DNA from 3 places in the Paenibacillus sp. PvR098 genome. Region 1 is predicted to be linked to each of the others. Evidence: riboswitches for the same ligand, from Rfam matches in the RefSeq annotation. Region 1 holds a riboswitch; each other region holds the start of a gene.
The links. A riboswitch is a leader RNA that binds a small molecule or an ion and turns the genes downstream of it on or off. The one in region 1 is predicted to bind cyclic di-GMP.
Positions count from the first base shown of each region.

Region 2: linked by a shared signal. The riboswitch ahead of JOE45_RS07605 (methyl-accepting chemotaxis protein) and the one ahead of JOE45_RS00110 (FapA family protein) in region 1 are both predicted to bind cyclic di-GMP.
Region 3: linked by a shared signal. The riboswitch ahead of JOE45_RS07270 (response regulator) and the one ahead of JOE45_RS00110 (FapA family protein) in region 1 are both predicted to bind cyclic di-GMP.

Region 1 is NZ_JAFIBU010000001.1:14,616-25,095, reverse strand. It holds gene JOE45_RS00115 (HD-GYP domain-containing protein) at 1-1,052, opposite strand, end outside; gene JOE45_RS00110 (FapA family protein) at 1,049-2,953, opposite strand; cyclic di-GMP riboswitch class I at 3,056-3,146, opposite strand; gene JOE45_RS00105 (PAS domain S-box protein) at 3,329-4,231, opposite strand; partial or broken gene JOE45_RS23270 (DUF429 domain-containing protein) at 4,253-4,800, opposite strand; gene JOE45_RS00090 (hypothetical protein) at 5,208-6,050, shown strand; gene JOE45_RS00085 (hypothetical protein) at 6,203-6,466, opposite strand; gene lpdA (dihydrolipoyl dehydrogenase) at 6,598-8,013, opposite strand; gene JOE45_RS00075 (dihydrolipoamide acetyltransferase family protein) at 8,020-9,411, opposite strand; gene JOE45_RS00070 (alpha-ketoacid dehydrogenase subunit beta) at 9,444-10,424, opposite strand; gene pdhA (pyruvate dehydrogenase (acetyl-transferring) E1 component subunit alpha) at 10,444-10,480, opposite strand, start outside.
Region 2 is NZ_JAFIBU010000001.1:1,513,827-1,524,306, forward strand. It holds gene JOE45_RS07575 (hypothetical protein) at 18-1,241, shown strand; gene JOE45_RS07580 (response regulator) at 1,355-1,714, opposite strand; gene JOE45_RS07585 (sigma-70 family RNA polymerase sigma factor) at 1,751-2,356, opposite strand; gene JOE45_RS07590 (chemotaxis protein CheA) at 2,389-4,389, opposite strand; gene JOE45_RS07595 (chemotaxis protein CheW) at 4,403-4,831, opposite strand; gene JOE45_RS07600 (HD-GYP domain-containing protein) at 4,862-5,830, opposite strand; gene JOE45_RS07605 (methyl-accepting chemotaxis protein) at 5,865-7,454, opposite strand; cyclic di-GMP riboswitch class I at 7,669-7,751, opposite strand; gene JOE45_RS07610 (hypothetical protein) at 8,194-8,394, shown strand; gene nthB (nitrile hydratase subunit beta) at 8,611-9,279, opposite strand; gene JOE45_RS07620 (TRAP transporter substrate-binding protein) at 9,365-10,387, opposite strand; gene JOE45_RS07625 (isochorismatase family protein) at 10,419-10,480, opposite strand, start outside.
Region 3 is NZ_JAFIBU010000001.1:1,445,287-1,455,766, forward strand. It holds gene JOE45_RS07240 (sulfatase-like hydrolase/transferase) at 1-402, shown strand, start outside; gene JOE45_RS07245 (hypothetical protein) at 399-578, opposite strand; gene JOE45_RS07250 (ABC transporter ATP-binding protein) at 582-2,339, opposite strand; gene JOE45_RS07255 (ABC transporter ATP-binding protein) at 2,336-4,096, opposite strand; gene JOE45_RS07260 (GNAT family N-acetyltransferase) at 4,359-4,805, opposite strand; gene JOE45_RS07265 (metal-dependent hydrolase) at 4,822-5,514, opposite strand; gene JOE45_RS07270 (response regulator) at 5,669-6,028, opposite strand; cyclic di-GMP riboswitch class I at 6,220-6,300, opposite strand; gene JOE45_RS07275 (cation:proton antiporter) at 6,722-7,897, opposite strand; partial or broken gene JOE45_RS07280 (L-arabinose isomerase) at 8,086-8,275, opposite strand; gene JOE45_RS07285 (cation:proton antiporter) at 8,428-9,579, shown strand; gene JOE45_RS07290 (zinc ribbon domain-containing protein) at 9,663-10,166, opposite strand; gene JOE45_RS07295 (HEAT repeat domain-containing protein) at 10,328-10,480, opposite strand, start outside.

The DNA.
Region 1 (10,480 bases):
TAGACGGGAACGGGTGTCCCGCTACTTAAACTTCCGATCTTCAATTCCGGCCGCTGCCTCAAATCGATAAACTGACCGGATCCATACACTAGTGGACGAAACGGGTCCCCCACGTGAACCATCACTACGGTCGCTTGCGTTCCATCGGATAAGCTTACACGACTGCCGATCATACATTCAGTCATATGCCGGATAAAGCAGCGAACGATCCCTGGCTCCAGCAGCCCGTATGCATGATCGGCAATACTCTGTAGAACATCAAACAGAGGCAACGCATTCCGATAGGCCCTTTTGGAGGACATAGCATGAAACACATCGGCGACCGCAACAATTTTACTGACTTGTTCAAGACGATTACCGGACAACCCAGCAGGATAACCGCTGCCATCCTCCCTTTCATGGTGCTGCAGAGCAGCCAAAGCAATAAGCGGGTCCAGACCCGACTCGCGGCGGAGAAGCTCATACCCATACTGCGAGTGACGCTTGATTTCACGAAATTCATTATCGTCTAATTTACCCGGCTTATGAAGGATAGATAGAGGAACGAAGAGCTTGCCTACATCGTGAAAAAGCCCAGCCATGCTGATTCGGACACGCTCCTGTACGGACAAGCCTAGCCATTTGCCAATTAGTCCCGCCATAACACTTACTCCGACACTATGCTTGAATGTATCATCATCCTGCGTCTCAAGGGCCAACAAGATGCGATGCGTGTCAGAGCTTTTCACAAGCTTGTTGATGGCTGGTAGAACCGTACTATATACCTTGTCAACGGGAACCCGGCCGGCAGTTCGGATATCCGCAAATAACTCCTTCATCTCATTAACGGCAAACCCTACAAGCTGCTCAGGCTCGAATTCCGGACTAACCACATCATTACTGCGAAGTTTCAGGCCGTGCTGATGAATCGATTGGATACTTTCCGTTGTAAGAATGGAGGATGCAGGAAGAATTAATATTCCATACCGACTATATATATTTTTTTTCAACCTCTTGCCCAGCAAATGCGACATGTCCAGCAACGGAGTAGAAACTTTATCATCCACCATCATGCCAATTTACCGTTCGTCTGTTGATTTTGAATACCAATGGCGGAATAGGCCCGATTCTTCACCCATTCCAAATCAATCGTCTGATCCTCTATGCTATCGAAAACTTCAATACAGTAATTTCCTATGCACACTCTTCCAGAGCTCATGCTTTTTAACATAATTTTGGTCTTGGACTTCAGCACCGACGGCGCCCCCGTTTGACCACCCACCATCATCGCTGAAATGACGCCATCCGCTTCCAAACGAGATCCCCTGCATACAGCATCTTTATCGTAGAAAATAATATTGGCTGCCGAATACAAATCGCTTTGCAGAACTCCTTCTTTACGAATAAGTATGTCGCCGTTTGATTTGAGGGTCGATAAATGGCACTGCGCTAGATCAATCCGCACTTTAGCCTCTTGCATACTTCCGACGTGTTGAACGGTCTCCTTGAGTGAGTTCAGAATACCGAAAATGGTTGCTTCCGTAATCAGCTGAGGCATCCGCGACAGCTGAAGGAATCGCTCCAGCATGTCTTTCAGATTCAACCAAGACGTTTTGTCACGGAATCGAATGTTGACGATGACCGACAACGTTTCTTTGGCCTGTTTGGGAATTTCTTTAAACTTATTCTCCACCAAAAGTAAAATAATTTGTCCGTAATGAGGCTTCTGCCCCTTCTTCTCCACCATCTCAGTGAGCATCTTGGCTGCTTCAATCAGCTGCTCGAACTGGGACATTAATAATTGGGAGCCGTTGTATAATCGGTTATGGAGAACCCCGAAATAGCCCGAATACAGATTGCTTTTGATAGCATTTCCTTGAATACGGATACTCCCGGTTGCCGTAACGGTAGCGTTATAGACGCTGCCCGAGATATAGACGTTACCAAGCGATTCTATGATCATATTCTCCATAACATTTCCATAGACAATAATGTCGCCGGAGAATACGATATGGCCCGTTTCAATGTTAACATCGCCGGGAACGATGAACGCCTTGGTAATATCAAAAAACTTCGTCTGGTTCCCGGTGATACGCGGTCTTCCTTCGCTCATAGCGATGACGAAGCCATCCTCCCGTATTTGCACCCCATCTTTGGCTACAATAACAATGTCCTGGGGCTCCTTAGGGCGAATAAAATTCCCATAGACATCGTATCCAACAGTCCCTTCCTCGGGCGGTGTTTTTCGGGCGATCACATCTCCCGGAGTTACCGACGGAATGTTTAAATGACTTCTGTAATCTATGACTCCGCCAATCTCCACATACTGATTTTCCACTTGCTCCGTGAAAAATAGCTGCAGCTCCGCATCCTTCCCTGGAACAGGAGGCTTGCCTCGCGCGATTAGAACCGGCTCATATGTCGGATGCAGCACTTCTTCGAATATGGCGCCAATATTTCGATTTTTCACAATCGACAAACGGTCCAGCTCATGAGTAATATCATTAAGTTCCAGTTTATTTAAAATAATCGATTGGTCTTCTTCCGCTCTGAGAACCAAATGGGACGCAGGCTCACACTCACTGAGCTTCCATACATACCTGACGGGCGAACGCACAAGCAAGTGCGCTTGCATCCCATCCTCGGACACTTGGATTTCGAACAAAGCAGATTCTTCTACGGACCAAATCAACTTATCCTTTGATGTTACGGTCACCACACCGGATACCGTTTCTCCGTTCATAGTCAGCTTGACCGGAGGTATGGCCTCTATAGTAAGGGGGGATGTCGCGTCATCTTGGACAAAAATCTCATTTCCACTTACCCGCAACCAACCCTGACCCGTATACTCCCTTTGCTTGCTGTCGTCTTCCCCTTTGGCAAAATCCGAGAATTCAGTTTCATTAGGCGCAGAATCTAACGCCATGGATTTTATCATTTTGACCAAATCCAGTTCCGAAATAGAGTCGGACATCCGGACTACCTCCTTCCATCGGATCAAACGTTTGACGGTAAGACAAAAATACACCTTTCTCCAGCCGGGGAAAGGTGCATCGAATCATACGTTCCTCCCATTATCGGCGGCATGGCAGCCATAGTATTAGAATACTAACCTTAGGCCCATTGCTTTGCGTCCTTGCCTTTCAGCAAGTTTGCCATTATCGTAATGAAAAAATATTAATAATAATTAAATTATAGTCAATTGGGATGGCAAACATCAACATGTACATATCCAGAAGGGCTATTCCATTCTTGTGGTATGTAATTCGCGTGTTAATTTTCGCTAAAATTCGACACAAAGGTTAAAACCTTGCATTATTCTTCATTGTTTTTACATTATATTACATATCTACTCCTTCCAGAGGTCATTCAAATGGACGTCAAGCGCTTCCGCAATACATTGTATAGAATATTTGTGAGGATTTGTGATTTTTCCGTTCCTTATTTTGGAAATCGTACCGATCGACAGCCCGGTAAGCTCCGAGAGCTTGGTCACCGTTATTTGACGTTCCGCCATCAGCATCCTCAGCGAAAGGGCCATTTTGGACTGCTCCTGTGCTTCGTCCTTCGTAAGTCTTCTTCCGACAAACGCAATTCGGGTTACTTCCTGTCTACCATTCAGCAAAGGCTGAAAACGAAACTCCACTTCGGCTTTTTGATTGTTGCTCACCCACTCCATGCTCATACTAAAACCAGAGCCTGTCAATACGGCTTGGCGGAGCATGTGCCTTACTTGGAGCAAACTCCGTGACCCGACAAAAGAAAGAAAAGACTGCGAGACAAGATCCCTTCTCTTCATCTCCAGCAGTGGAGAGTGGAACGAGCAATCGACAAAACGAAATTTCGGCGTAAGCGTTCCTCTCATATCAAATCCGGACCCTTGACACAGAATCCATTTTTTATCGCTAACATCACGAACAATCATAATATAATAATGGGACCCGTCCATAACTGTTTCCCGTAAGGAAAGCTCCACGTCCATTTGAATTCCGTGTTTTACGGTCCAACATGCCTCTGAAAACAAGGTATCCTCATACTCAAAAAACTCCAACCGCTTCAGTACCCATGCCCTGTATTCGTTCGATAAAAAAGATAAGAAGGTTTCCTTCCAAAGCTCCTGTTTTGTATAGCCGATGATCTGGTAAAAAGCCGGATTTGCCTCTTCAATGGTCAAATGATGTCCATCCCATTTTAAAAGACAAATGCCATCCGCAGCTTTCTCAACCATAATGCTTACCCATTTATTCGGCATTACTCCTCCAACCTTTCGTCTTTAAGAAAAACAGTAATAGGAGATGGTTCGCCCCCTTCCATTGCGGTCCCAATCTCCTTCCCTGGGAACCTCCTTCAGCTTGCCCGCACTTGCACTTAACCATGCCGTTACGGCAAGTACCAGCGCATCGGCGATGTCATCACGGGCAAGCGCTTTGCGCGGGTTTCTGTGCATTAGCTCGGTAACGACCTCATCCGCTTGCCCATATACACCTCGCAGATGCATCATTCGTTCTTCAAATCCCGCCTTACTCCTCTTCCCGCTCTGCATCGGAGCTCGTCCAGGCTGCGAATCTTCGGTACGAGCGCCCAAGACTGACGCGATAAGCCGCGACCGCTGACCCTGCGCTGCAGTGCATTCGCATCGACATAGTCTGACGCGGTCAAGACTTCGCGTACCGGCGCGGGGAATATACTGGACGCCCGTCCAAGCTTCAAGAGCTGCCGCGCCAGCACGTCACAACGTCGCGGCTCTGTTGCGGCCGCCAGACCGATCAGCATGTCAATCAATAACAATCCCGCCTCCCGGTACGCTTCCCACAGGCTCATCAGATCGCCGAACACGCCAGCAATCCAACTCCCGTTGGCCGCCAGCCCACCGACACCCAGCCCGCGGCGCAGCCGTCAATTCCTACGAAGGATTCACTTTTCATAAGTTCCGCTGTTCCCCTAGTACGACATCCGGTCTTCGCCTGCACGACTTATACCATTCAGTCACCGCATGTATATTACCGTCCCTGCCCAGTTGATTACAGGTAAGCTTTATTGCATGGATAAACACGTCTTTAACACCCTTTTGCAGTTTTTCTTTATTATACATCCTTTTTCTTTTATCGGACATGCTGCAGACCGTTTATGAGGACAAAGATACAAGCCGCACATACACTTAAAACATATATATAATAGGGCAAATCATGTAAAGAGGAAATACGTTTGCTGGGAAGGATGTGAAAAAATTGGCGAATGGCACTATGGACGTCTCGGTTTCGAAACAGCTGGGACAGAACGAAATGAACCTCGTCCTGGACTGTATGAACGGGTTACCTCACGATCTGCGTGTGCTTCAAGACGGAGCTTTGATTACGATGAAGCATGACGATGCCGAGCGCCAAGTCTTGGTTACAAGAGGAAAAGGGGATGAATGCGGCTTCCACTATATTGAGGTCGGGACTGAAACGGCCAATGCGCTGAGGCTTCGGGATGGAGTAAGGTATCGGGTGCATTACGACGAATCAACAAAAATACTTACTTTAACACGAGCCTTAGTCAGTCGTGTTCAAGTCCCGCTGAAAACCGATCGGAAGAAAAAAAAGGAACCGACCGTTACGATAGGATATGCACTGCTCTGCATGCTTGGCATGGCAGAGAAACGTCCTTCACTAATAACGCTCAACCGAGGCTCTGTCACCGTAAAGCTCAGGCTCTCTGTGCCTAACAATGAGCTTGACCGGGGTTTTCTGCTCTCCTCAGAAATCGCCGCGATGCTTGGGTTGACTCAGGGACAGGCGTGTCTGTTGGAATACAACCAGTCTACCAAGGTCTTGACGCTTTCCGCTTCGGGTGTACCAAGCCGAATGGTAACCCCCCAGCAAAAAACAGGGAAGGATAAACAGAATCTTAACAAAAGCCGGAACTTGCGCACAACCTATGAACGCAGAGAACCTGTTTCCGCCAAATCCCAGACAAAAAGCGGAACACCCGTCAAGCGTCATCGTTCCCCAGCTTCCAAAAAACCAGCAGCAGCTCTTACCCGCTCCACAGGTCGGCTCAATGGCTCATTAACCAAGAAGCTCCGATGAATGAAGCAGGCCAATAGAATAGATGGCCACTTCCTCAACAAACTGCTGTATATTGAATCTAAGCAATGGGCTTAACGCTGCAACAAGTGCAGCCTGCCTGCTCCTTGCAATGTGGGCTGCTTATCGGTAGAGGCGTCCCCAAACGGGTAATGCTAATCGTTCCGTATTCGTTCCGCGGCAATCCATCCGGACATGGCGCTGCCGAGCTTATCCGCTCCGGGGTAAATCATGTCTCCGCAATGCCACAGGTCGGACAAGCCCGAGGAGCAGTCGGCAATGCGCAGCAGGTCAAAAGACGATAACGCTCCCCGCTCCGGAATAAACAATGTCTCCACAGCATACCCATTACGCTCTGCCCATGTAACAATCATGGAATTATCATCGAATAAAAAGTGCTTTAACAGCAGTAACCGCATCCCATTCCACTTTCCAACGACGACAATTATGTTATATATGCTAACATATTAACACAACTAAAAGATATCTAAACACAAAAAAGTCAGGGATGCATGGGTCCTGCCCATACATCCCTGACTTTATAGTTCACTTATTTTCCTAACTGGTGGATCGGATGGCCCAATGCGCCTTCAGCAGCGTCCATCGTGATCTCTCCAAGCGTCGGGTGCGCGTGGATCGTGAGCGCGATGTCTTCAAGCGTAGCCCCCATCTCAATCGCAAGCGTAAGCTCAGCGATTAGATTGGATGCTTCTGCGCCGACAACATACCCACCAACCAACAGTCCGCTGTCTTTGTCGCCGATCAGCTTCACGAAGCCATCGGTGGCGTTCATCGATTGAGCTCGTCCATTAGCCCCATATGGGAACTTGCCAACGATCACGTTGATGCCCTTCCCTTTCGCTTCCGTCTCGCTAAGGCCGACGCCAGCGATTTCCGGATCTGAGAAGACAACGGCAGGAATCACTTTATAATCCACTACACTAGGCAGCCCTGCGATCGATTCGGCCGCGACTTTGGCTTCGTAGGAAGCTTTGTGCGCCAATGCCGGACCCGGAACGATGTCGCCAATAGCGTAGATGTGAGGCACGTTCGTTTGGCATTTGTCGTTTACTTGGATCAAGCCGCGTTCGCCGACCTCCACACCCGCAAGCTCCAAAGACAGGTCGCCGTCCGTATTGGGGCGACGTCCAACCGTAACCAGCACGTAATCGGCGGTTACTTTCTTCTCTTCACCCTTCACGGTATACGTTACCGTTACATCCTTGTCAGTTTGCTCGCAGCCCTGAGCCATTGCTTCAGTGACAACTTCCACATCCAGCTTCTTCAGGTTGCGTGCTACAGGCTGGGACAGGTCCTTCTCAAAGCCCGGAAGAATCGAATCGGATCCTTCCAGCACCGTTACCTTTGTACCGAACTTGGCATAGGTCTGCCCAAGTTCAATCCCGATGTAGCCGCCGCCGATCACCACCATGCTCTTCGGAATTTCGTTCAAGGACAGAGCCTCTGTTGAAGAGATTACGCGGCCGCCAAACGGGAACGTTTTGAGCTCAATCGGACGGGAGCCCGTAGCAATGATGCAGTGGTTGAAACGGTAGCGTGCGGTTTCGTTATCGTTAAATACGCGCGCCTCATTCTCGTTGATGAACAGCGCCTCGCCTTGGAATACCTGTACTTTATTGCCCTTGAGCAGCATACCTACGCCGCCGGATTGCTTTTTGACGATGCCGGTTTTCCACTCTTGGACTTTTGTAAAATCGATCTTCACATTCTCAGCCGTGATGCCAATCGAATCGGCATGGCTGACCATCTCATATTGATGCGCTGCGGAAATCAAGGCTTTGGACGGAATGCAGCCGCGGTTTAAGCAGACGCCTCCGAGCTCAGCCTTATCCACCACCAGTACGCTCTTGCCCAACTGGGATGCACGGATGGCCGCCACGTATCCGCCGGGACCGGCGCCGATGACGAGCACATCAATTTCAACCGATGCGTCTCCAACTACCATAGTGGATTACACCTCCATGACAAGCAGTTCCGGATCGGCCAGCAGCTGCTTGATATAATTTAAAAAGTTTTGCGCTGTAGCGCCGTCGATAATTCGGTGGTCGAAGCTTAGGGACAATGCCATCACTGGAGCAATGACAATCTCGCCGTTCTTCACTACCGGTTTTTCCGTAATGCGGCCTGTACCTAGAATCGCCACCTCAGGGAAGTTGATGACCGGAGTAAAGAACATGCCGCCTGCAGAGCCAATGTTCGTGATGGTCAGCGTCGAGCCTCTCAGCTCACCAGGTCCCAGCTTGCCTTCTCGGCCGCGCGCAGCCAAATCTTTAATCGCCTCGGCAATGGTCCACATGCTCTTGCGATCGGCATCTGGAATAACCGGTACGATCAGACCGTTATCCGTGTCCGTAGCTATCCCTATGTGGTAGTACTTTTTGTAGACGATCTCTTGCTTTTCTTCGTCAATCATAGCGTTCATCACCGGGAATTGGCGAGCCGCCGCAACCAGTGCCTTCACGATGAACGGCAGGTACGTTAGTTTGACGCCTTTCTTCTCGGCAACCGGCTTCGCCTTCGTGCGAAGAGCTACGAGCTGCGTTACGTCGACCTCGTCCATCAATGTTACATGCGGCGCCGTGTACACGCTCTTCACCATGGCGTTCGCAATGGCCTTCCGGATGCCTTTAAGCGGCACGCGCTCTTCCTCGCGGTCCCCGCTCACTGCTGCCGAAGCAGCAGACGCAGCGCTTGATGACGCAGGAGCCGCCGCTTCTGCTTCAGCCGGTGCCGCAGCCTTACCGCCGCCAGCCGCAAAACCAAGGACATCTTCCTTCGTCACGCGTCCGTTCTTACCGGTCGCCGTCACTTCCGCGATGTTCACGCCTTTCTCCCGAGCAAGCTTGCGCACGCTTGGAGTAGCCAATACCTCACGCGAGCTGCCGCCAGCGGAAGCTCCTTGAGGTGCAGTTGCTCCGCCCGCCATCGGCGTATCCAGCTTCGCTGCGTTTACGTTCGCAGCCACAGCGCCGCCTACCGCACACTCTGCGCCGGTCTCCGCACCGCCTTGGGCTGCCGATGCTTCGACCTTAGCTGCTGCCGGAGCAGCCGCGCTCGCCGATTCTCCATGCCCGTGGCCGCCAGCGTCTTGAGGCAGTTCGCCTTCCACTTCAAGAATGGCAATCACGTCACCAACCGTACACACCGTGCCTTCGCTTACCTTCAGCTCGACGATTTTGCCTTCCACAGGGGAAGGAACTTCTACGGTTGACTTATCGTTTTGCACGTCCATCAGGATTGTTTCGTCGTTCACTGTATCACCAGGCTTAACATGCCACTTTACGATTTCTCCTTCATGGATGCCCTCGCCCAGCTCGGGAAAACGGTACTCAAACTTTGCCATCGGTCACTCACCGTCCTTACGCTTTATCAGAATTAAAAATCCAGCACTTTATTCAGTCCGGCTACAATACGTGCCGGGTTCGGAAGCCATTGGTCCTCAACTTGCGAAAATGGATATACCGTATCCGGAGGAGTTATGCGCAGCACAGGAGCCTCAAGATGCAGAATTGCCTTTTCGTTGATTTGAGCGATGACCTCTGCGGCGATCCCTGCCGTCTTTTGAGCTTCCTGCACGACGATCGCACGGTTTGTCTTTTTCACCGATTCCACGATCGTGTCGATATCCAGCGGCATCAGCGTGCGCAGGTCGATCACTTCGACTTTCGCTCCGCGAGTTTTCTCTAATTCTTCCGCTGCCTTCAGCGAAGTATGAACCATAGCTCCATAAGTGATGATCGTAACGTCAGAGCCTTCACGCACAACATTCGCTTTACCGATCGGAACGGTATATTCGCCTTCCGGCACTTCGGCGCGGAATGAACGGTATAAATTCAAATGCTCCATGAAAAAGACCGGATCGTTGTCGCGGATAGCCGAAATCAGCAATCCCTTCGCATCGTAAGGATTGGAAGGCACAATCACTTTGATCCCTGGTGTCTGTACCATAAGGCCTTCCAACGGGTCCGTATGCAGCTCTGCCGCTTTCACCCCGCCGCCGAACGGTGTACGAACGACGATAGGTGCGTTATAACGTCCGCCGGAGCGGTAACGCATCCGAGCCGCTTGCACGGCAATTTGGTCGAACGCTTCAAAAATAAACCCGACAAATTGAATTTCCATAATCGGCCGGAAGCCTTGAATCGCCATACCGACGGCCATACCACCGATCGCAGATTCGGCCAAAGGAGTATCAAATACGCGCTTCTCCCCGAATTCTGCCTGCAATCCTTCCGTCGCCCGGAACACGCCGCCGACTTTCCCCACGTCTTCACCGAAAATTACCACGTTAGGATCGCGCTGAAGCTCAACCCGCATCGCGTCCTTGATCGCTTGAATCATTGTCATTTGAGCCATGGCTGTTGGTTCCTCCCCTTTACGCTAAGTAATCCGCTTTCTGCTCTTCCAGATGC
Region 2 (10,480 bases), 1.5 Mb from region 1:
CTGGGACTTGGCTTGTGATGCAAAAAGGGATCAATTTGTATACCTACATATTAATTTATGGAGATATGCTTTATCTGCTTTCCTTATTCGCTATGCTTCCGTTATTGGCTATCCCGCTTCAATTAGGCAATTACGACCAGTCCATTGAACAGATCTTATATAAAAAAACGCGAAGCGTCACTCAATTGCACCGTACCATCAGTTCCATCTCGTTTTTACTCAGCAGTTTTTTGAATTTGGCCACCATTCCGATCATGTATTACAGTATCAAAAGCGCAGTCGAAAAGATCGGTTTGAAAAACACCAATAAATTTATGAGCTTGGCCATTATTAACGGTTATGCGGTCTCGGTTGCCTGGTCCCCCTTCTCTGGTGGGGTTGCCATTGCTCTAGAAACGACGAAAGTTCCCTGGTCTAGTGTTTTTTACAAATTATTCATTATCGGTCTTTTCGGATTATTTTTGAACTGGTTGATGTTCTGGATCATCGACAAGCGTACTGGAAGCGGGCAGGAAGAAAACCCGTCCGACAAACACAACCATGCCGTATCCGAAATGGCCTCGGCTCAAGAATTTGAAGAAGAAGCACACCAACCTTTCACTCAAAAACCCATCACCAAAATATTGCAGATCGTGTTAGTGATCCTTCTGCTCATTTCCGTAAACGTGGGATTAACCAGCATATGGCCGTTAGGGCTTGTCGTGACGACGACGATCTTGGCCTTTCCCTTTGCTCTCCTATGGGCTCTGGCTCTAAAGAAGGGAACGGCCTATTGGGGAGAAACCAAATCTTACGTCATAAATAAAATGCCCGGCATGGCGGATCAGTTTGCTATTTTCCTCAGCACCGGTTTTTTTGTTCAAGCGCTCCAATATTCCGGATACAATCATTTCGTTACCGAGTATATTTTGCAGTTCAATCATTGGGTCGGATCAAACCTTTTTTTGCTCATTCTCCCTTTGATCACACTCGGATTCGGCTTGATGGGGATGCATCCGATCACAGCCATTACACTTTTGGCCGAATCGATGAACCCCTCCGCTTTGGGAATATCAGCAGAGCACTTGGCCATTGCTTTGGTTGGGGGTGCCGTTATGACGTTTTCCATCGGTCCCTTTAGCGGAACACTGAATATGTTTTCCATTATTATCCGCCAAAGCACCTTTCGAATTGCAGCATGGAACCTTCTTTATACCGTGAGTTTTTTTCTCTTTTTGGCATTGGTTCTTTTGCTTATTTAAGCCGTTAAATTTGATTCAACACACCAAAAGCCCAAGGGATTTCTTACTCCCTCGGGCTTTTGTCATCCTTTACAGTTAAGCGGTTATAGCCGAATGTTTCATCCGCGCTAAAATTAAGCTAACGCTTTCTTCACCGATTCAAGTACCCTGTCCGGTTGGAACGGCTTAACTACAAAATCTTGGGCACCCGCCTGTATCGCTTGAACAACCATCAGCTGTTGTCCCATAGCGGAGCACATAATCACTTTCGCCATCGGATCCACTTGTTTGATATGTTTTAAAGCCTCGATACCTTCCATTTCCGGCATGGTAATATCCATGGTTACCAAGTCGGGCTTTAATTTTTTATACTGCTCGATCGCTTCAACACCATTGCCTGCCTCGCCGACAATTTGATGTCCGCCTTTCATGAGGATATCCTTCAGCATGACTCTCATAAATGCAGCGTCATCGACTACCAATATATTTGCCATGTCTTCCCCCTATTTTTCTTTGGTTCATTTAAAAAGTTATGCATTGTTACAGAGCGCAATCTTCAATTTTCCTTTTGCACGTTTTAATGCATTATCGATAGATTTATTGCCAACACCGTGTAAATCCGCTATTTCCTTATATACCAGACCATACATCAAACCCAAGACAGCCGCTCTCTCCAAATGCGTTAAATGTGTTTTTATCATGTCAAATAACTCGGTATCTCTGGCTTGATTCATAAAAACTTCTTCCGCTGATGGCGTGAAATGGGGTATGAGTTCATATCTGCTGGTCTTTTCTTGCTCGCTAAAAGGGGTTTCATCCAAGGACATGCTCTCATTTAATATCTGCTGTTTTTTCCTTAAAGCGGCTTTCACAGCATTGATGATATAGTGCTTAATGTGCATTTTTGCGAAACCTGAAAAAGCCATTCCTTTAGAGGAATTATATCGCTTACAGGCGATAAATAACCCGACACATCCCGCTTGATTTATGTCTCCCCGCATGAGACCTGGTGCATAATACTTCTTGCTGAAACTACAAATCATCGGCATGTAACGACTTAGTAGAGAGTTGAATGCAATCTGATCACCTTGATTAACGGAGGCGACCAAATCGGTATCCGTGATTTCATCCATCATTGAAGTTATGTTCACCACCAAACGGCTTAAACTTAATTCCCGCCCATTTTGTTAATGATTCCCGACACCTCTAATATTAAAGCTACTTTACCGTCACCCAATATGGTAGCCCCGGCAATGCAGTCTACTTTTCCGATATAAGAACCCAGCGACTTGATGACGATCTCTTGATTCCCGATCAGCTCATCTACAGCTAGGGCCAGCCGTTTTTCCGCTGAGCCCACAATCACTAACGGAATGTTTTTCTTCTTTTCCATTTTGCGAATGTGGAAAGAGTCATGCATCCAAGCCACCGGAATCACCTGATTACGCAGTACAATCACCGATTGTCCCCGAACCGTCTGGATATCTCCTGTTGTTACTCTGACGATTTCGGCGATATTGCTCATCGGAATAATAAACGTTTGATCTTGCAGTTTCACGAGCAGTCCGATGATGATGGCCAGCGTTAACGGAAGCTTGATTTTGAAGCAAGTTCCTTCTCCCAATTTGGTTTCAATATCGATCAGACCATTCAACTTCTCAATATGGCTTCTGACGATATCCATGCCCACACCGCGTCCGGATATATCACTCACTGCTTGAGCCGTTGAAAATCCGGGTCGAAAAATCAGGTCGATCGCTTCCCGATCGCTTAACTGCTCCGCTTCTTCCGCGAGAATGATACCCTTCTCCACCGCGGATCTTCTCATTTTGGCCGGGTCTATTCCTGCCCCGTCCTCTTCCACATAGATAACCACCTGGTTGTCCTCATGTGCCGCTTGGATTCGAAGAGTGCCTTTCCGATTTTTACCTGACTGTTCCCTTTTTTCCGGCATTTCGATCCCATGGTCCACCGCATTCCGAATGAGATGAATGAGCGGATCGGCAATCTCTTCTATCAGGGTCCGATCGAGTTCCGTGTCTTTTCCCTCCATCACCAGATCGATCTCCTTACCCAAGTCGCGGGAAAGATCTCGTATCATGCGGGGGAAACGGTTAAACAGCTGCTCAATTGGGAGCATTCTTGCTTTCATGACACTTTCCTGCAGATCGCCGATAATACGCGAAAGATGATCGGAGATTTGACCAAGCTCATTCACAGAATCATCGGAAATACGCCTTCTTTGCGTCCGCTCTACTTGTTGGATTCGAGTCTGGTCAATGACCAGTTCACCCACCAGATTCATGAGATGCTCCAGTCTTTCCACGCTCACTCGGATCGTCTGAGATTTGGATTTGCCTGTTTGTGCAGCCTCATCATGTACGATTCTTTCTTGAGCAGCCGAACTGGGGGTGACCAACACGGTCTCTTCGATTTCCAAAGGCGCTGCCTTTACATCGACCACATCGGTTAAATCGGCAACGAGAGCCTGCATTTCCTGTGAGCTTCGGTTTCCTGCATAAAGGAATGTGATATAGAACGGCCCATCCATATGTTCATCCATTTTTTCTAATTCCGGAGCAGTAAGAAATACCTCCCCATTATCAGTCAAATTGGAGTGAATGACATAAGCCCTTGCTCCTTTGATGACACATTCGGCGGAAACCTGCACACCGATCCAATACACATCAAGTCCATGATCCTGAGCCTCCTGTACTTTTAGCCGGGTATCCAAGTTCAATACAGGTTTGGGAGCAGAGTACATCGTAGGCCCTGAGCCAGTTGCTGGCTTACGCATGTCGGTAAAGGTTTGCAGCTTCTCCACGCAATCCGAGATATCCGTCATTGACTTATCGTTACGTTCAATATCGTTCTTTAACTGTTTGAGATAATCAAGCGACTGAAAGAGAAGATCAATCAGCGGGCCCGTTACCTCTAATTTATTACTTCTAACCTGATCCAAAAGATGTTCCATCTCGTGGGTTAATTGCTTCATTTCCTCAAAGCCCATCGCCGCAGATGAACCCTTCAAGGTATGCGCGGCGCGAAATAAACTTTGGATAACCCGAAGGGAATCCCCTTCTTGTTCGAGCTTTAGAATTTCATCGTCCATAAGCTGCAGCTGCTCTCCCAGCTCTTCCAGAAAAACCTCTCTGTATTCGGAAAACATGGACGTTTCACTCCTATTCATGAACTAACACTTCATCCAGCTTTAATATACCGACCAATCCGCTATCCGTAAATCCGATACCTGTAAAAAAGCTGCCGGATATCCCGCCCACACAATCCGGAGGAAGCTGAATATCTGAGAAGGTGGTTACTTTATTCACGCGGTCCACAACAATTCCAACGGCATCCTCTTGATGATGAACCACCACAATTCGTGTGGTCTTGGAATATTCCTTTTCATCATGCTGAAACAAATTGCGAAGACTAATCACGGGAACAATCTTCCCCCTGAGGTTAATAACCCCTTTCACATAGGGCATCACGTTAGGGATTTGTGTGATGTTCTGCATCTTTATAATTTCATGAATATCCTGAATCCGAATGGCATATTGTTCACTTTCGATACCAAACTCGACATATTGCTCCTGCCCAGTACCCTGCATCTTCATCCTCCACCTGTTCTCTTGTTGATTTTATTTGCAACCGGATATCATAATCGTTGGATGATCCGCAAGGGAGATCTCCTCGCCTGTAGCCAGAATACGAACAACGGGTCTCTGCATATGGCTGGTGATCTTGGTAACGATCGCTTCTTCCCCACCTTGAAGGAGAATTATGGTTCCCGGAGAATAGGCAGGAACGGCCCTCACGAAGGCCTGTATTACTTCGACATTATAGGAGATGCTGCTTAATGCCATCACCATCTCCATAGCATCGTGAGGAGGAGTATCTCCCGTTTGATTCTCGTACACATTGCACACTCCGCATATTTGGGCATAGGGGTGGAAAGCCTCCCCGCTGATCGACCGTGGGTATCCTTGGCCGTCGAGGGTTTCATGATGCTGGTATGCGATATGGGCAGATAATAAACTGATTTCGCGAATACTCCGCAGGACAGTAAATCCGGCCTCCGGATGCTCCCTTCCCACACTATTCACCGCTTTTCCTATATCATGAAGCAAACATCCCAATGCAAGATCCCGGAGCATTAATTCGTTATAGCCAAGAATTTTACCCACTTGCAGGGACAGTATCGCTACATTGACCGCATGGGCATAAGGTTTTAGTTCCACGGCCAACGTTGTAGAGGGTACGGGCAAAACAAGGGACCGGCTTTTGATTTCCTGGATAAGACGTCCTGTTCCTTGAAGTAATTTTATAGTGGGCATCTGCTTCTTTAATTTTACGGCATTGAAGGCTTCCTGAACCGACTGCACAATATCCATCCATGATGGAATATCGATCATTTCCTCCAGTGTAATTCCTTTGGATTCGGCGTCTTCAACAATCAAATTTTTGATGCCAATTTGAACTAATCTTTCCAAATATTTAGGATGAATGGTCTGGTTTGCGGACAGCAGCATACGGCGCTGACTGTCATATACCGGCTTCGCCAACTGCATGGTCCTGTCATCATATTCAGTGATAGGAATCAATCTCACAGTGTTCATTCCCCTTCTATAATAATTAAATCACTTATCTAACTCTAAAAATTGATACGGCACTATTCAATTCATCCGCAAGCCCTGCAAGGGATTGAGCTGTAGATGCGGTTTCCTCGGAAGCTGCTGCCGCTTCTTCTGTTGAGGCGGAGATACTTTCGATCGATGCGAGCACCTCCGAGGATTGAGCAGACTGTTCTTCGCTCGCCGCGGCGATTTCCGTTACCTTGTGGGCGGATTCATTAACCATCGTGATAATATGCTCAAATGCTTCCCCGGTTTTTTGCGACGATACGACGCCTTCCCCTACGGCTTTCACACTTTGCTGGGTATTCACCTGCATCCCTTTAATTATAGCCGTGATTTGCTTGGTCGCTTCACCGCTGCGTTCGGCCAACTTACGTACCTCGTCCGCAACAACCGCAAACCCCCGGCCCTGGTCTCCAGCGCGAGCCGCCTCAATCGCCGCATTCAGAGCTAATAGATTCGTTTGCTCGGCAATATCGTCAATGACTTCAATAATTTCCCCAATTTTATTCGAATCTTCTTCGAGGCGGGACATTTGCTGATTGACTAGCTGCATACCTTCAATCGAGAAACGGACCACTTTGCCGCCTTCCTGCGCAATTCCTACCGTGCTGTTGGACAATTCAGAGGCTTGCTCAGCACCCTTAGCTACTGAGTCAATGGCGTTAGACAATTCCTTGAACAATTCGTTCATCGTTTGAGCGTCATTGGCCTGACTGGTTGTACCGCTCGCAATCTCCTCGGTGGTAGCGGATATTTGCTGGGACGCTGCAGCGACGCTTTCCGCTGATGCCATAATCCCGCTAACCGTTGTTCTTAAGCTTAGCACCATGTCATTGATCGAATTAGCCAACTGCCCTATCTCGTCTTTCGTATCGATATCCGCTGTTTCTCTTAAATCGCCTCCGGCTACTTTATCGACTAACCCCACCACGCGATTCAAAGGACGTGAAATAATTTGAGAGATGAAGTAACCGAATCCAATACTGAAGAGCAGGGAAGCAAGGATAATCGTTATCGTAATGGTTCGGGAGCTTGCGTAAGTAGCATTGGCCTCCTGATTCGCTTTTTCCGCGGTCTGAATGTTTAAGGAAATTAACTCCTGTAAAATCGTTTCGGCTTGGTCGCCTACTTCTCTAAAACCGGGAGCAAGTCTTAAATATCCTTCCACATCTCCGGCATGAGCGGATTGAATCGCCTGATCCAATATCCCTTTATAAGCTTGCCATGCGGGGTCAAATTTCTTTAACAATTCCTGTGCTTGCGAGTCCAAGCCTGTTTTGCTGTATTTATCGATGTTTGCGTCAATTTGTATTTTAAGTTCTTGTATCCTTTGTTCATAATTATTTTTAGCCTCAGGCGTATTCGCTACGAAGTTCATATCGCGAATATTCACTCTGATTCGTTGATACAAAATTTGTGAACTGGAAAGATCATTAATCGGTATTAAACGATCATTATAAGTGATCGTGATCTCGTCATTTAATTTACCCATGTTATTTAATCCAAAGAACCCCACACATGCAAGCAGGATGGCCATAAAGACAAATGCTGAAATCAATTTCACAGACGTTTTCAAATCATAAAACCATTTCATTAGTAGTAAGCCCCTTTTTTAATTTATAAAACCTTAGCGTCATATCCCCATTTTCAACAGAAGACCCATCACCACCAACATCAATTTGACGAATTTAAAAATAAAAACTCCATTCCGTTCTAGCATGTCGATGATTTCCTGCAATGATATGATCTTTCATATTTTTCTATTTTATGGTCAAAAAAAGGACCCCCAAAGGGTCCTGTTCTCCCCCATTGGCAACCCGGCCGTCATAGCTAGCACCTTAGACCCGTGGCTTTGCGCCCTTACCTTTCGGCAAGTTTGCCTTTATCAAATAGAATTTAGGTAATAATAACCATACATCAAAATACACTGAATCAAAAACAAATGTCAATAATCATTGGATTTTGTCGAAAAATGTACAAATATTTTTGAAAAGTATCAGAATTATTATTTGTTTACATGATCTTACAGTCCCGTTATCCAGTACATATAGTCTGATGGTCTTAATTATAGTTTTCACACCCATAACCAAACTGCGGTTTGTGTTCCAGCATCTACGGATGAATTGGCGACTGTTCCATAACAGCACCTCTAATGAATAAACTGCTATATTCTAAAGTAATCAGTTCATCCCAATCGTTAACTATGTAAAGCAGATAACGTATGAAGCATCCGTTGATGCGTCATAGGTGCCAGCCCAGTTGACGAATTTCATAATCTTCTGTAATAATAAATCGTAGTTAAAAACAAAAAACAATAGCAGGAGAAACTTTCTATGGACCATAATATGGAAATGTTAATCGACTTGTTCGACAAGTATACGAATGAACAAATGGCTGATTTGTCCGACTTTTCGTATGAAGGCCGGAATATGACCCGGGATGAGACGCTTGTTATCGTGTCAACCCTTCGGGCTTCCCGCATAGCCAGAGGATATATCAACGGCGGACGTACAAGGCAAAGGGAATCGAACTAGCCTATGAAGCAACCTAAAAACCAACAGATTGCCACTGAGCATCTGTTGGTTTTATTTAGTTCAGCTAAGCTTCCAGTTTATCTCGCCATTCCAAACTTCTTGGCGAGTTTCCCGGTTAACTTGTTCGAGTCAGCGACTTTAGCGAACGGTATACTCCGGTAAAACGTCCACACAAAATAAGGTTTTTTCCCGTACGTGGGCAAATCGCTTTCAGATTCAAATGGTAGCAGGCTGCAAGTAGCTCTCCCATAGGTCAATCAGAACCTTATCTTTTCTTGGCGTATCCGGCCCCCATAAATCCGAAGCATCAAATTCAACAAGGTATACGGGTTCTTTAATCGCTTGTTCGGAATAAATATTGGTCTCTGGCAATTTGTAATTCCCATGGATTTCTTTTACGCATCCCATTTTCCCTTTGGCATAACTGGGTAATCGGATATGTCCCTTCGAATGGATAAGCTTCGTTATAACTGTATCCCCCGGCTTAAATTTTGGAGCTGATTCGCGAGTGATGTTCAGAGCCGTTTTGTTGTCGCGAACGTATTTCAATTGAGTCAATGCGTTCAGAAGATCCTGGTTTTCATCAAGAGAAAATCCCTTCTTTATTTCCTGTATCTCTACATCATTCAGAACGCCTTTCTCAATTAACAAGATCAATAAGCCATATAACCATTTTTCGTAGTACGAGAAGGCCAAGTAAAAATCGGGTTTGACTCTTTCAACCGCATAACGGACTTCATCCAGATTAATTACATTTTTTTTACTTAGAGTAACAAGCATCGCCCGCATTTTACCTTCCCAATCTGCATGAAAAACCGGTTCATTTTCCTCACGTACTATTTGTCCAAAACCTTGCATTCCGCCCATATCATGTACACCGTTCATGTCAAATACCCCTTTCTATATCACTCACCTATAAAAGTGAGACGAGGGCGAAATCATCCTCGTCTGATTAATAGTGTTCCTGTTATTATTTGCGGATCGTTTCAATGAATTCTTTAATTAGCGTATTAGCCGAGTATTTAGCATAGACTTCATCTCGTATCGCATTGAAGCTTTCCGTATTGGTCAGTTCGGTAACGTTTACTCCTAATTTTTTCAGTTCTACCAGGTTTTTATGTTCACGCTCTATCGCTTCTTGATTTCCCCAATCAATGGCAGCTTGCATCGCCTCTGCCACGATTTTTTGATCTTCCGCCGACATTTGATCGTGTATCATTTTACTCATGACTACGATGCCGGGAAATGCCATATGGTTCGTAATTGTTAAATCTTTTGCGATTTCATAATATTTTTCCGAGAACAGTGCATCGGTGTCAATATCGATTCCGTCGATCACTCCGGATTGTAAGGAAGTGTATATTTCAGGCAGCGGTATTGGCGTAGGCCCTGCCCCTACGGTTCTCCAGAAGTCCAGAATGGACGGGCTTCCAAGCACGCGGATTTTCTTCCCCTTCAAATCTTCCGGGCTGTCAACAAAGCCCTCCTTCATGAAAACCTGACGGATTCCCGTCGTTAAGTATGCCAATCCCTGAATCCCGTTTTTACTCAATTCATCCAGAATTTTTTGCGCAGGCTCTGTCTTCGTTGCCGCTGTCGTTTCTTCCAGATTCTTAAACAGAAATGGCATGCTCCATGCATTAAAAGCTTCAGCACGGGTACTCATATACGCGTTAGTGATAATTCCGAATTCCAGTGTTCCGCTTTCTAACTGCTGCACCATGTCTTTCTCAGCTCCAAGCTGACCTGCCGGAAAAATATCCACCTTCATGCGGCCATTGGAACGAGCCTGTAATTCTTCATTAAATTTTTCCGAGGTTTTGTGCCAGACGTGAGTAGGCTGCGTGATATGCGTTAGTTTGAATGAATACGTTTTACCGCTCTGTTCTTGATCAGATCCCTGATTGGATGGCGCCTCTCCTCCTCCACACGCGCTAAGAAGAATGGACGAGCCTAACATCGCAGCTAATGTGAGTGATAACGTTTTTTTCATGTGGTGATACCCCCCAATTTTTAATGGATCACTAAACAGCAGGTTCAATCTTATCAAAATACTCCAAAACTTCTTCAATACTAACTACTTCAG
Region 3 (10,480 bases), 1.4 Mb from region 1:
GCGATGAATATTGATGAAGTAGTCGTAAGAGAGTACGAGGCACGGCAAAACGCCATCCTGGAAGCAGAGAAGCAAGCCGGAGGGCAGCGCACCAGTTTCGTGCTTGGTTATGGAGAACCGCGGATTGAAGAAGTATCCCCGGATCAGGTAGCGCTTGGAGATAAATCGAGACTAACCGTCCGCGGCGGGAGATTCGGCATCGGCAGCACCGTATTCATAAACGGCATGAAGCTCCAGACGATGTGGTTGAGCGAATCTTCTCTCCGTGTGAAGCTCCCTAAAGAGCTGGTTGTCCATCCCGGCCTGCTCGAGCTGCAGGTCATGGTGATGGACACGAAAAACCATATCCTTGCTGAGTCGAATATCGTGGCCGTTCCTGTTCGAGAGCAGCAGGAAGATTAAATGAACAACCCAAAATCCTCGTTCCGATACGGACGAGGATTTTGGGTTGTTCCGCGCGTTGATTCGTAGGTTGTTGAAGCATGTCGATCCATGCGCTTGCCCGGGAAATGACGATCCACGATCAGTTGATGCAAGAATGGACGCATGCCAATCAAATGATCAGCCAATCGCTGCAAGGCTTATTCCTCGCGGTGCCACAGCTTCTGCAGCTCCACGCTTGTCTCCAGCAGTTCTTCCAAACGGCCAGCAGCGTCCACCCGACCATGCTTCAGCACGATGATATGGTCCGCACGAGCAAGCGCGGCCTTGCGGTGAGAGATGACCAGGCACGCCGCCCCCTGCAGCTGCTTTTCCAGACGCTCCCACAGTTTCCCTTCCGTATCCACGTCCAGCGCGCTGGACAAATCGTCAAAAACGAGCAGCTCCGCCTCACGCACAAACATACGGGCCGCTGCCGTTCGCTGGGCTTGACCGCCTGACAGCTTCACGCCTCGCGGTCCGATGACGGTAGAGAGCCCCTGAGGCAGTCTCTCTAAATCCTCCTCCAACACCGCGGAGCGGATCGCCCGACGCAGCCGCTCTTCCTCCGGCCGTATGCCGAGCAGAATGTTGTTCTCCAGCGTGTCGCTGTAGAGCCGCGGAATTTGCGGCGTATAGGCGCTGCGCGGGGGAACGAAAAATTCGCTAGGGTCCGCCACCGACTCGCCGTTCCAACGGATATCCCCTGCCTGCATGGGCAGCAGCCCTAATAGCGTCCGAACCAGCGTCGTCTTCCCCGAACCCACCCGTCCGGTAATGACGGTAAACGTGGCCCTCGGCAGTCGAAGGTCAATGCCTTCGATCCCCCTTCCCGTCTCCGGATAATGGTAGGTTAAACCGCGTACATCCAATACGTCGAGCTTGTCTCTATTTGTTCGAATCGGTTCAGATGGCTCTGGCAGCTCTCCACGGAGATACAATGGATGATGCTCTGTCAAACGCTCTGGCTCTGCTCCTTGCAGCAATGCCTGAAGCCGTTCTTTGGCTACTTGACTGACTTTGAAATAAGTCATAAACTTACCGAAGTTTTGGATAAACTGCGTCACGAAAGTCAAGTAATACACGAATAAAGCAAAATCACCGACCGTAAAGCTGCCGCCCCGCATTTTTTCCGCCGCCAAAAGAAGAATCAAGCCCGTACCGAAATTGACGGCATTGGAAAAGATCGAGTCCAGCGACGTTGTCAAAAGCTGGTCCTTCAGCATCGCTTCCCGCCGTTGTCCGTTGAGCCGTTTAAAGCGTCCGATCACGCGATCTTCTGCGCCGGCTACTTGAACGGATTGCACCGTTCCGAACATTTCGCTAATCGCTCCCGTGACTTGGCTTGTCGCTTCCCGGCTGGCTGCGCGATATTTCTGCAGCATCGCTGTAAATAACTGAGCTACTGTCACAACAATGACCAGCGGCAGGAATACCCATAATGTCATCTGCGAGTCAATCCGTACGAGGATAAAGGCTGAAACGGCGGCAAATAACATCATGCCCAGCGCATCCGCCGACCAGCTGACCGTTTCTTCCACTTGATCGACGTCATCCCGAAACGAGCTGATCGCTTCCCCGGGCGAGCCGGGAATGGCTCGGGCCCCGGGTTCCTTCAGGATATGCTTCAGTACATTACGACGCAGCAGCCCGCCGATCCGAAATCGGAAGTGAACGTCGGTCATGAAGCCAAAAAGGATAAACACCACCCTCGCCAGCGCGGATAGAAGTAGAAATGCAATCAATGCCCCAACCCCGAAATGGTAGAGCGAATGACCCGACAACATATCAAAAAACTGCTTCGTAATCAGACCCGGCACAATCGGGGCCAAATAAATCAATGACCAAGCGAGCGCATTCCATAAGTACAATCCTTTACGGTAACGCGTCAGCTTCCACAAAAAGGAGAATGTCGTCATACCAGCAGCTCCTCCATTCCTACCTGAAGCATTCGGCTGTAATGGGAATGGGGATCGGCAGCCAGCCTTTCCCGATTCCCTTGCTCCGCAATATGTCCGTTATCCAGAACGAGGATTTGATCGGCCCTTTGTATCGTCGCAAGCCTGTGCGCAATGATGATACAGGTACGACCGAGAAGAAGCCGGTTCATAGCTTGTTCGATCCGCTGTTCCGTTGCAGGATCAAGCCTTGACGAAGCTTCGTCAAGGATGACGAGTCCCGGGTCGCGCAGGAACACCCTGGCGAACGACAGCAGTTGAGCTTCTCCAGCTGACAGGCCGCCCCCGCCTGATTCCAGCATGGAATCCAGTCCACGGGGCAGCGTGCGGAGCCAATGAACCAAACCGAGCTCCCTCAGCACCTCCTCGACTCTCCGGTCATCGACCGACTCGTCATAGAACGTCAGATTGTCGCGCACCGTCCCTTGAAAGATCTCGATATTTTGCGTTACCATCCCGACACGGCTTCGCAGCTCGTGAAGCCTGGCTTCCCGAATATCGATCCCCTCAAGCTCAATACGCCCTTGTCCCGGGTCGTAAAAACGCAGAAGAAGCCGCGCCAAAGTCGTTTTGCCGCTGCCCGTCCTACCGAGCAGGCCCAGCACCTGACCGCGCTCTAGACGGAAGCTGACATGCTCAAGTGTTGCGCTCTCCGGATCATATCCGAATTCGACGCCGTCGAATTCCACTGACAACGGACCTTCCGGTATGGCAGCGCCCTTACCGTCTTGTATGAGTGATTGGGTCTGCAGCAGTTCGCGTATACGTACGATACTTGCGTCCGCTTTTTGCAGATCCTCCATTTGGGTTCTGATTTGTTCAATCGGCTTGGCCATCAGTTCGGTGTAGTAAAAAATCATATATACCGTCCCTATCGTAATCGAGCCCTGCCTCCACAAATAGAAGCTGATTGCGAAAGCAACCGCACTGCCAATCGCAAACACCAGCAGCGTCGTAATCCACATCGAAGCCCAGCCGAGATACGCCCGAATACGGATCGGCAGCCATTCGCGAAGCAAACTGTGAAAGCGATACATCACATATCCCGTTGCTCCGCTCGCGCGGGTATCCTCTGTACCCTCCAAGTGCTCGCCAAGAAAACCGTAAAAAGTAGCGTTCACCTGTCTCAGCTTGCCCCAATGCGGCACCGCAAATTTGCGGATATATTGAATAGAAGCGATGGCAAAAATCACAAAAAAAAGCATCCCCATGCCGATCAGCCAGCCTTCCCGAAACAGCAGCACGAGCATACCTGCCACAAGCAGCAAATTACTCACCAGCATGATCACGAAATTGGAGAAAAAGTTAGACAAATTATTGATGTCCCCATCCACCCGTTCAATGAGCGCGCCGGAGGTCTGAGATTTGTGAAATGACATATCCAGCTTCAGACAGTGAGCGGCCACAGTCTCGCGCAGCTGATTTGTCGCAATCCATCCGACGTTAGCGCCTATATATGACGCCCCCACCGCCATCAGCTGCTGCACCAATGTAACACCTATAAATAACCCGGCGGCAAGAACCAGCGGTCTGCTGCTCTCCTGCTCCTGCGCCGTATCGATAAAGTAGCGAATGATTTGCGGGTTGATGAGCTGCATCGCAATGCCGCTTAACAGCAGAACCGCAAGAATAGCCATACTTTTGCGCTGAGGCCTCAAATAGTGCTGCAGCAAGCTGGCATATTCCCGGGCAGGTATTTTGCGTATAACCTTATTCATGTTCTCCCGCATCCCCCTTTGAGTAAAAACATTCTAACATAGGACGAGCCTAATTCACTATAGGTAGTGCGGGAAAATAAAAAGCCCCCGCGCGAAAGCTGCGGAAGCTTAATGAATGCAGAGTAACTCTGTTCAATTGTTGAGCTGATCAGCCTCAGAAGCCGCTACGCTGAAAATCATCCTTACAGCCGAGGCTTGTCCTTGCCGGACCGCTGGATAGACTAATTTTCACGCTAACAACGTTGTGCCGTCGGCTGCCGACCTACAAGAGCTTCTTGCGCATGCGCACGTGCCATATGCCCGCATCAATAAACGGCTCGGGCGAGATCGTCTCGTACCCGAGCTTACGGTAGAATGACTCAGCCTGCGTCTGCGCATCCAGGATGACCGCAGGAACGCCTTGGGCCCGAATGTCAGCCTCCATCGCTTGGATAAGCTCGCGGCCGATTCCACGTCCGCGATAAGACGCGAGCACGGCGATTCGCTGGAGCTTTGCCGTCTGCCCGTCATACATCCGCCAGCGGGCAGCCCCAACAGGCTTTGAGCCTTCGGTTGCAAGAAAATGCCGGCAAGCCATCCAAGAATCGTCGAACTCATCCATTTCGAGATCTGGCGGTACCTGCTGCTCTTCCACAAACACGTTTATTCGAACGGAAAAGCAGCCTTTAAGCTGCTCCTCCGTATGTACGAGTATGATGTTGAGATTCAAACTGCGACCCCCAAGTCTATTCTAGCATCCAGGTTTCGCCCGGCTGCATCGCTCTGCCCGTGATTCCCTTAGCTGTAAGGCTTTCCGCGAACGCTTGCGCATCCTGCTGGATTGGCGGGAACGTATTAAAGTGCAGAGGTACAACAGTTTTGGCTCGTAACCACTCTGCAGCTAGTGCCGCATCCTGAGGTCCCATCGTAAACACATCGCCGATGGGTAGAAACGCCAGATCAATTTGGTTACGCTCTCCGATCAGCTTCATATCGGAGAACAGTGAGGTATCCCCGCTGTGAAGAATGGTTAACCCGTTCCAGCGAATGATATAACCGCCCGGCATGCCTCCATAAATGATCTTCTTTTCTTCCTCAAGCACGATGCCGGAGCTGTGAAACGCTTGGATCATCTCGATGTCTGCATAACCAAGAGAGGTGCGGCCGCCAATATTCATAGCAAACGTCTTCGTCCCCTGCCAGCTCATGTACGTTGCCAGCTCGAAGGTAGCGATGACAGTGGCATCATTTTTCTTTGCGATCGGAACAGTATCCAGAATATGGTCCTGGTGTGCGTGTGTAAGTAAAATGTGCTCTACCTGTAGATCCTCCGGTTTCGTAGCGGCCAAAGGATTACCTGAAATGAACGGATCGATGATCAGAGAGTGCCCTCCGTGACTAAGCTGCACGCAGGAATGCCCATGATAGTGGATTTCCATAATTTTTACTCCTCCTTGGTATTGGAATGGATTGCCCATTCAGGCAAGCGCTTCATTCATTGTATCAAAGAAACGGCCACAAACTCAAAAAAGAAGAAAACCGGCTCCCCGTTCTTCTCCTCTTGTGGATACGATGCTGCAAAGCCTAATGCGTTCAGGCAAAAGCCTTCATTAAAGCCTCCCTGACGCGATCTTTGTTAAAGGGCTTGACGATAAAATCGATAGCGCCCATCGATACTGCTCGAATCAGAAGCGCCTGCTGCCCCATGGCAGACACCATGATGACTTTCGCCTCCGGATCCAACCTTTTGATTTCCTGCAGCGCGGTAAGGCCGTCCATCTCCGGCATGGTAATATCCAATGTAACCAAATCCGGCTTAAGTTCAGAATAAAGCGTAAGGGCCTCTACGCCATTACTCGCCTCGGCCACAATTTCATACCCGAATTCATCCAAGGCATTTTTCAGAATCATTCGCATAAATAAGGAATCGTCTACGATTATTATTTTTTTCACCCCGGATTACCCCCACTTGAATGTTGTATGTTCGCAAGGATAAACGGCTTCCATGACCTATAAAGGGCACGTGCGTTGGTCAAGATGATTCGTAAGACTCGTATGAACCTTGCGATATACATGCTGATTCACTAAAAAAGACCTCCCTATAGCCGTATGGGAGGCCCGCATCAGACGATATCCTCTGGTCCTTCGGCTGCTGGCGACTTAGTTAACACATTAGTCCCTTTAGCTTGCTTCCTTGACTTCCGTCAAGTTTGCCTTGCTCGAATGAAACCGATTGTAAAATGTATTATAGCATCCTATGTCGAAAATACAAGAGCGAAAACGCAGACCAACAGACCGTTATACGGCTTCCTTTAAATAGTTAACAAACGCATCCGGCTGAAGCGGAGCCCTGTAGTAATAGCCTTACACTTGGTCGCGCACGACTCAGATCTTGGTATTACTCTCTCCATCATACCACAAATAAACCGTATTGTCGGCCTGAGGGGTCAAAAGAAAAATAAGAGCGCTTCCAGCTTCGAAATTGAGAAGCCGGAGGCGCTGAAGGTGTTGAGAGATTACCGTCATATCGACGAGGTTCATGTTAAAGGGACAAGTCAACCAACTGTCAAGGCGGTTTGGTACCTCTCTGGGTGATGGAGCTTGTATGGCCGAGGCCATCCCACTGGCAAGTACCCTCAGGAGGGACTACATGCTCATTGTTTCTCCCTTGTTGCTCGCTAATTCCTTCTGTTCACCGAACAACAATTTGAGAAGCGGAGGTGTAATCAAGGTAGTCAGAATGACGACAATGATAACCGATGTGAAAAACGCCTGTGGTAGAAGATTCATTTCGAGTCCAATGGCCGCAATAATCAAGGCCACCTCGCCGCGGGATACCATGCCCGCTCCGATGCTTAAAGACGATTTCCAATTAAAACCGGTCACACGTGCTCCCAAGCCGCATCCGATGATCTTAGTCAATACGGCCATTACAGTAAGCCCGGCAATGAGCGGAAGCTGGTCCATAATCCCGTCAAAGGTTACGGAAACACCGATACTGACAAAAAACACGGGAACGAACACTGCATAAGCGATTGGCTCCAGCTTGTGCACGACTTCTGTCTTAAAATTCGTTTGGGCCACCGCGATCCCTGCTGCGAACGCACCGATAATACCAGCGATTTGCAGCGACTCGGCAAGGTAAGAAAAACCGAAGCAGACGATCAGTGCAGCAGTAATGACCGTTTCAGACACGCGCAGCGGTGCGATCCGTTTCATCACCCATGGAACGACCTTCCAGCCGAGAACAATGATGAGAGCAAAGAACAGTACTTTTTTGCCTATCAGCAGCCCTAAGCTGACGTCCCCGCCGCCCACAAAAAAGCTCATCAAGAATGCAAGCAGAATGACGACCAAAATATCGTCAACGATGGCTGCGCCAAGAATAGTAACGCTTTCTCTACTTTTTAATTGTCCCAAATCCTTAAGCGTTTGCACCGAAATACTAACGGAAGTCGCCGAGAACAGTAAACCCAGGAACAACGATTCGGCTTGCCCAAGCCCCATGAGTTGCCCTCCGTAGTATCCTCCAAGCAGAGGCATGATTATCCCTCCGACGGCCACTGTAACCGATGAATTCCGGTTCCGGTTTAACTCCTGGACATCCGTTTCCAAACCGGCAATAAACATCAATAACAAAACCCCGATTTGGCTGAACGCTTGCAGCAAATCTGAATTTTGGATCCATCCCAGCAACGCGGGTCCAATGAGGATACCCACGATGAGCTTGCCTAGGACAGCAGGCTGGCCAAGCCTTACGCAGAGGTCCCCTGCGAGTTTCGTGCAGACCAAAATGATTAATAATTGAAAGAAAAACAGCAAAGCCTACCACTCCCGTCATAATTGATTTGCAGCACAAAAGGAGCCTGTACAGACTGATTGCGTCTGTGACAGGCTCCTCCTAAGAACTGCTAATATTCATTTGTTGACTCTATTATTATAGCATTGGATATACTAATAATTCAAGAGTTTTATTCGTTTTAACGTAAACGCCATGCGGCATCGTTCAATCACAGTTCGTTACGGAAAGCTCGCGGGGAAGTGTGCTTATCGATGACCACGCACCCCATTCCCGTCATTTCCGCCCAGTCGGATATATGCACCCGCAGTAACGGTGTAAGAGAAGACCGTGTGATGGGCACCCCCCGCCAAAATCCAAGCCTCAGCCGAGTCCCGCAGCGACGGCTGCGGCTTACGAAGCTCAGCTTGAACGGTATAGACGAATCTTGGTCGAATCCAGCGATCATTCGCCTGGAATGCTCACCCACCTCTTTCAAAGGTACCCCGGTTCTTTTTGTATTTCTTACCTTAAAGCGGCGTACACTAAGAAAGTTCAGAAGGGTGGAGCATCTATGCTTATATTTCAATTAGCTATCATATTGCTAGCATCTAAAATGGCCGGGGACATCAGCAGCAGGTTAGGACAACCCTCCGTACTTGGCAAACTACTTATAGGTATCGTTCTTGGCCCCACTGTCCTGGGAGTCATAACTAACACGGAGATCCTTAAAGAATTCAGTCAAATCGGTGTTATACTCTTGATGTTTATAGCTGGTCTTGAAACCGATACGAAGGAGTTCAAACGTACAGGGAAGAGCTCGATATATGTAGGCATACTTGGAATTATTGCGCCCTTATCTGTAGGCTATTTAGCGGGTAAAATGATCGGACTCCCACCAATAGAATCCGTATTTCTCGGTCTATTGCTGTCAGCCACAAGTGTTAGTATTTCTGTCCAGGCTCTTAAAGAGATGGAAAAATTAAAATCTAGAGAAGGAACAACCATACTTGGTGCTGCGGTAATTGATGACATTCTTGTCATTATTGCACTGGCCTTTGTCATGAGCTTTGCAGGCGGCGAAGTAGACTTAGCATCGGTGATTTTGAAAAAGGTTTTATTTTTTGCTATGGCGATCCTTATTGGATGGAAAATGGTACCTTGGATCTTAAAAAAATTTGCGCCTCTTCGCGTAACGGAATCCGTGATTTCTGCCGCACTTATCATTTGTTTCGTTTACGCATATTTAGCTGAATATGCCGGGGTAGCAGCCATTATTGGAGCTTACATTGCGGGTGTAGCGATCAGCTTAACTAAACATACACATGAAGTTGCTGAAAAAGTGGAAACGATAAGCTATTCTTTATTTGTTCCTGTTTTCTTTACATCCATTGGGGTCACCGTTGAGTTCGTGGGGATCACGCAAAATACATGGCTTATTGTAGGTTTAAGTGTAATAGCAATACTTACAAAACTGTTTGGCTCAGCCTTAGGAGCTAAATTAGCGGGCTTTCGCTGGAGGAATTCTTTTGGCATAGGGGCTGCAATGGTTTCTCGCGGCGAAGTGGCCCTAATTATTGCCGCAATGGGATTAGATTCCGGCCTCTTGAACAGTAATATGTTTGCTGTGATTGTTATTGTTATATTAATAACAACATTAGTAACTCCTCCAATGATGAAGCTGTTTTTCAATACGCCAGAACATGCAAAGCAAAGCTCACCATAAATCAACTCAGGTACGCCCGCATCACGAGTTTTCATTTTACGCAAGAAGGAGCCCTTTGATAGGACTCCTTCTTCATTTACAACCTATTCGAATAACTTGGGGGGTTCCTTGTGCGATTCCGATCGGATCCGTGGCGTGACGTCCTTCCTTAGCGGCTCGCCCATAGTCTCGGGACGGTTAGGAACATACGGCGGGGGTGTCTGCTTTATTTGCGGTAAATAAGGTACTCCCGTTGCCTCCAAACGTGCGCCGCAGTCTGTACAGAATTTCGCCTGCTCGGGAACAGATAGACCGCAAGCACACCGTTTCTCATGCTTCAATAAACGGATCTGTTCTTCTAATTCACGGATTTGTACCTCCAGGGCTTGATTCTCCTGCGAATACATTCGTACCGATTTCTCCGCCATGCTAAGGTCTGCCGATTTATAAGCCTCGTACACCTCTAAACCGATTTGATAGATGTTTTGGTCAAGTTGTTTTCGCTTCGAATGGATTTGCGCCGATATTTTGGTCACCTCTATAGCTTGTTGGGCTTTATCTGCCGCGCGGCTTGCCCCTTGCTTTAGCTTAGACAAGAAATGGTTCATGCTGCAACCCCTCCTACTCCTAAACATTCCCTATACTGTATCATACCGAATATCTTGCTGGTATATAACCAAATTCACGCGGCTTGAAACAACGGATTTCAAAACACGTGGATTTAAAAAAACAGAGCTGCGTCTTTCGCAGCCCCATTGTATTATGTCCATTATCCAGCTTGACCCGTTCTAAGCCTTCTGGTCGCTTTAATGCTATCGTAATACTCAGGACTGCCGCTGACCAGCCAATTCCGGTGTCCTACAGCCGTTTCATCCTGCTCCGGCTCTCCATACGACCATTCCTCGCCGATCCCTTCAACGTA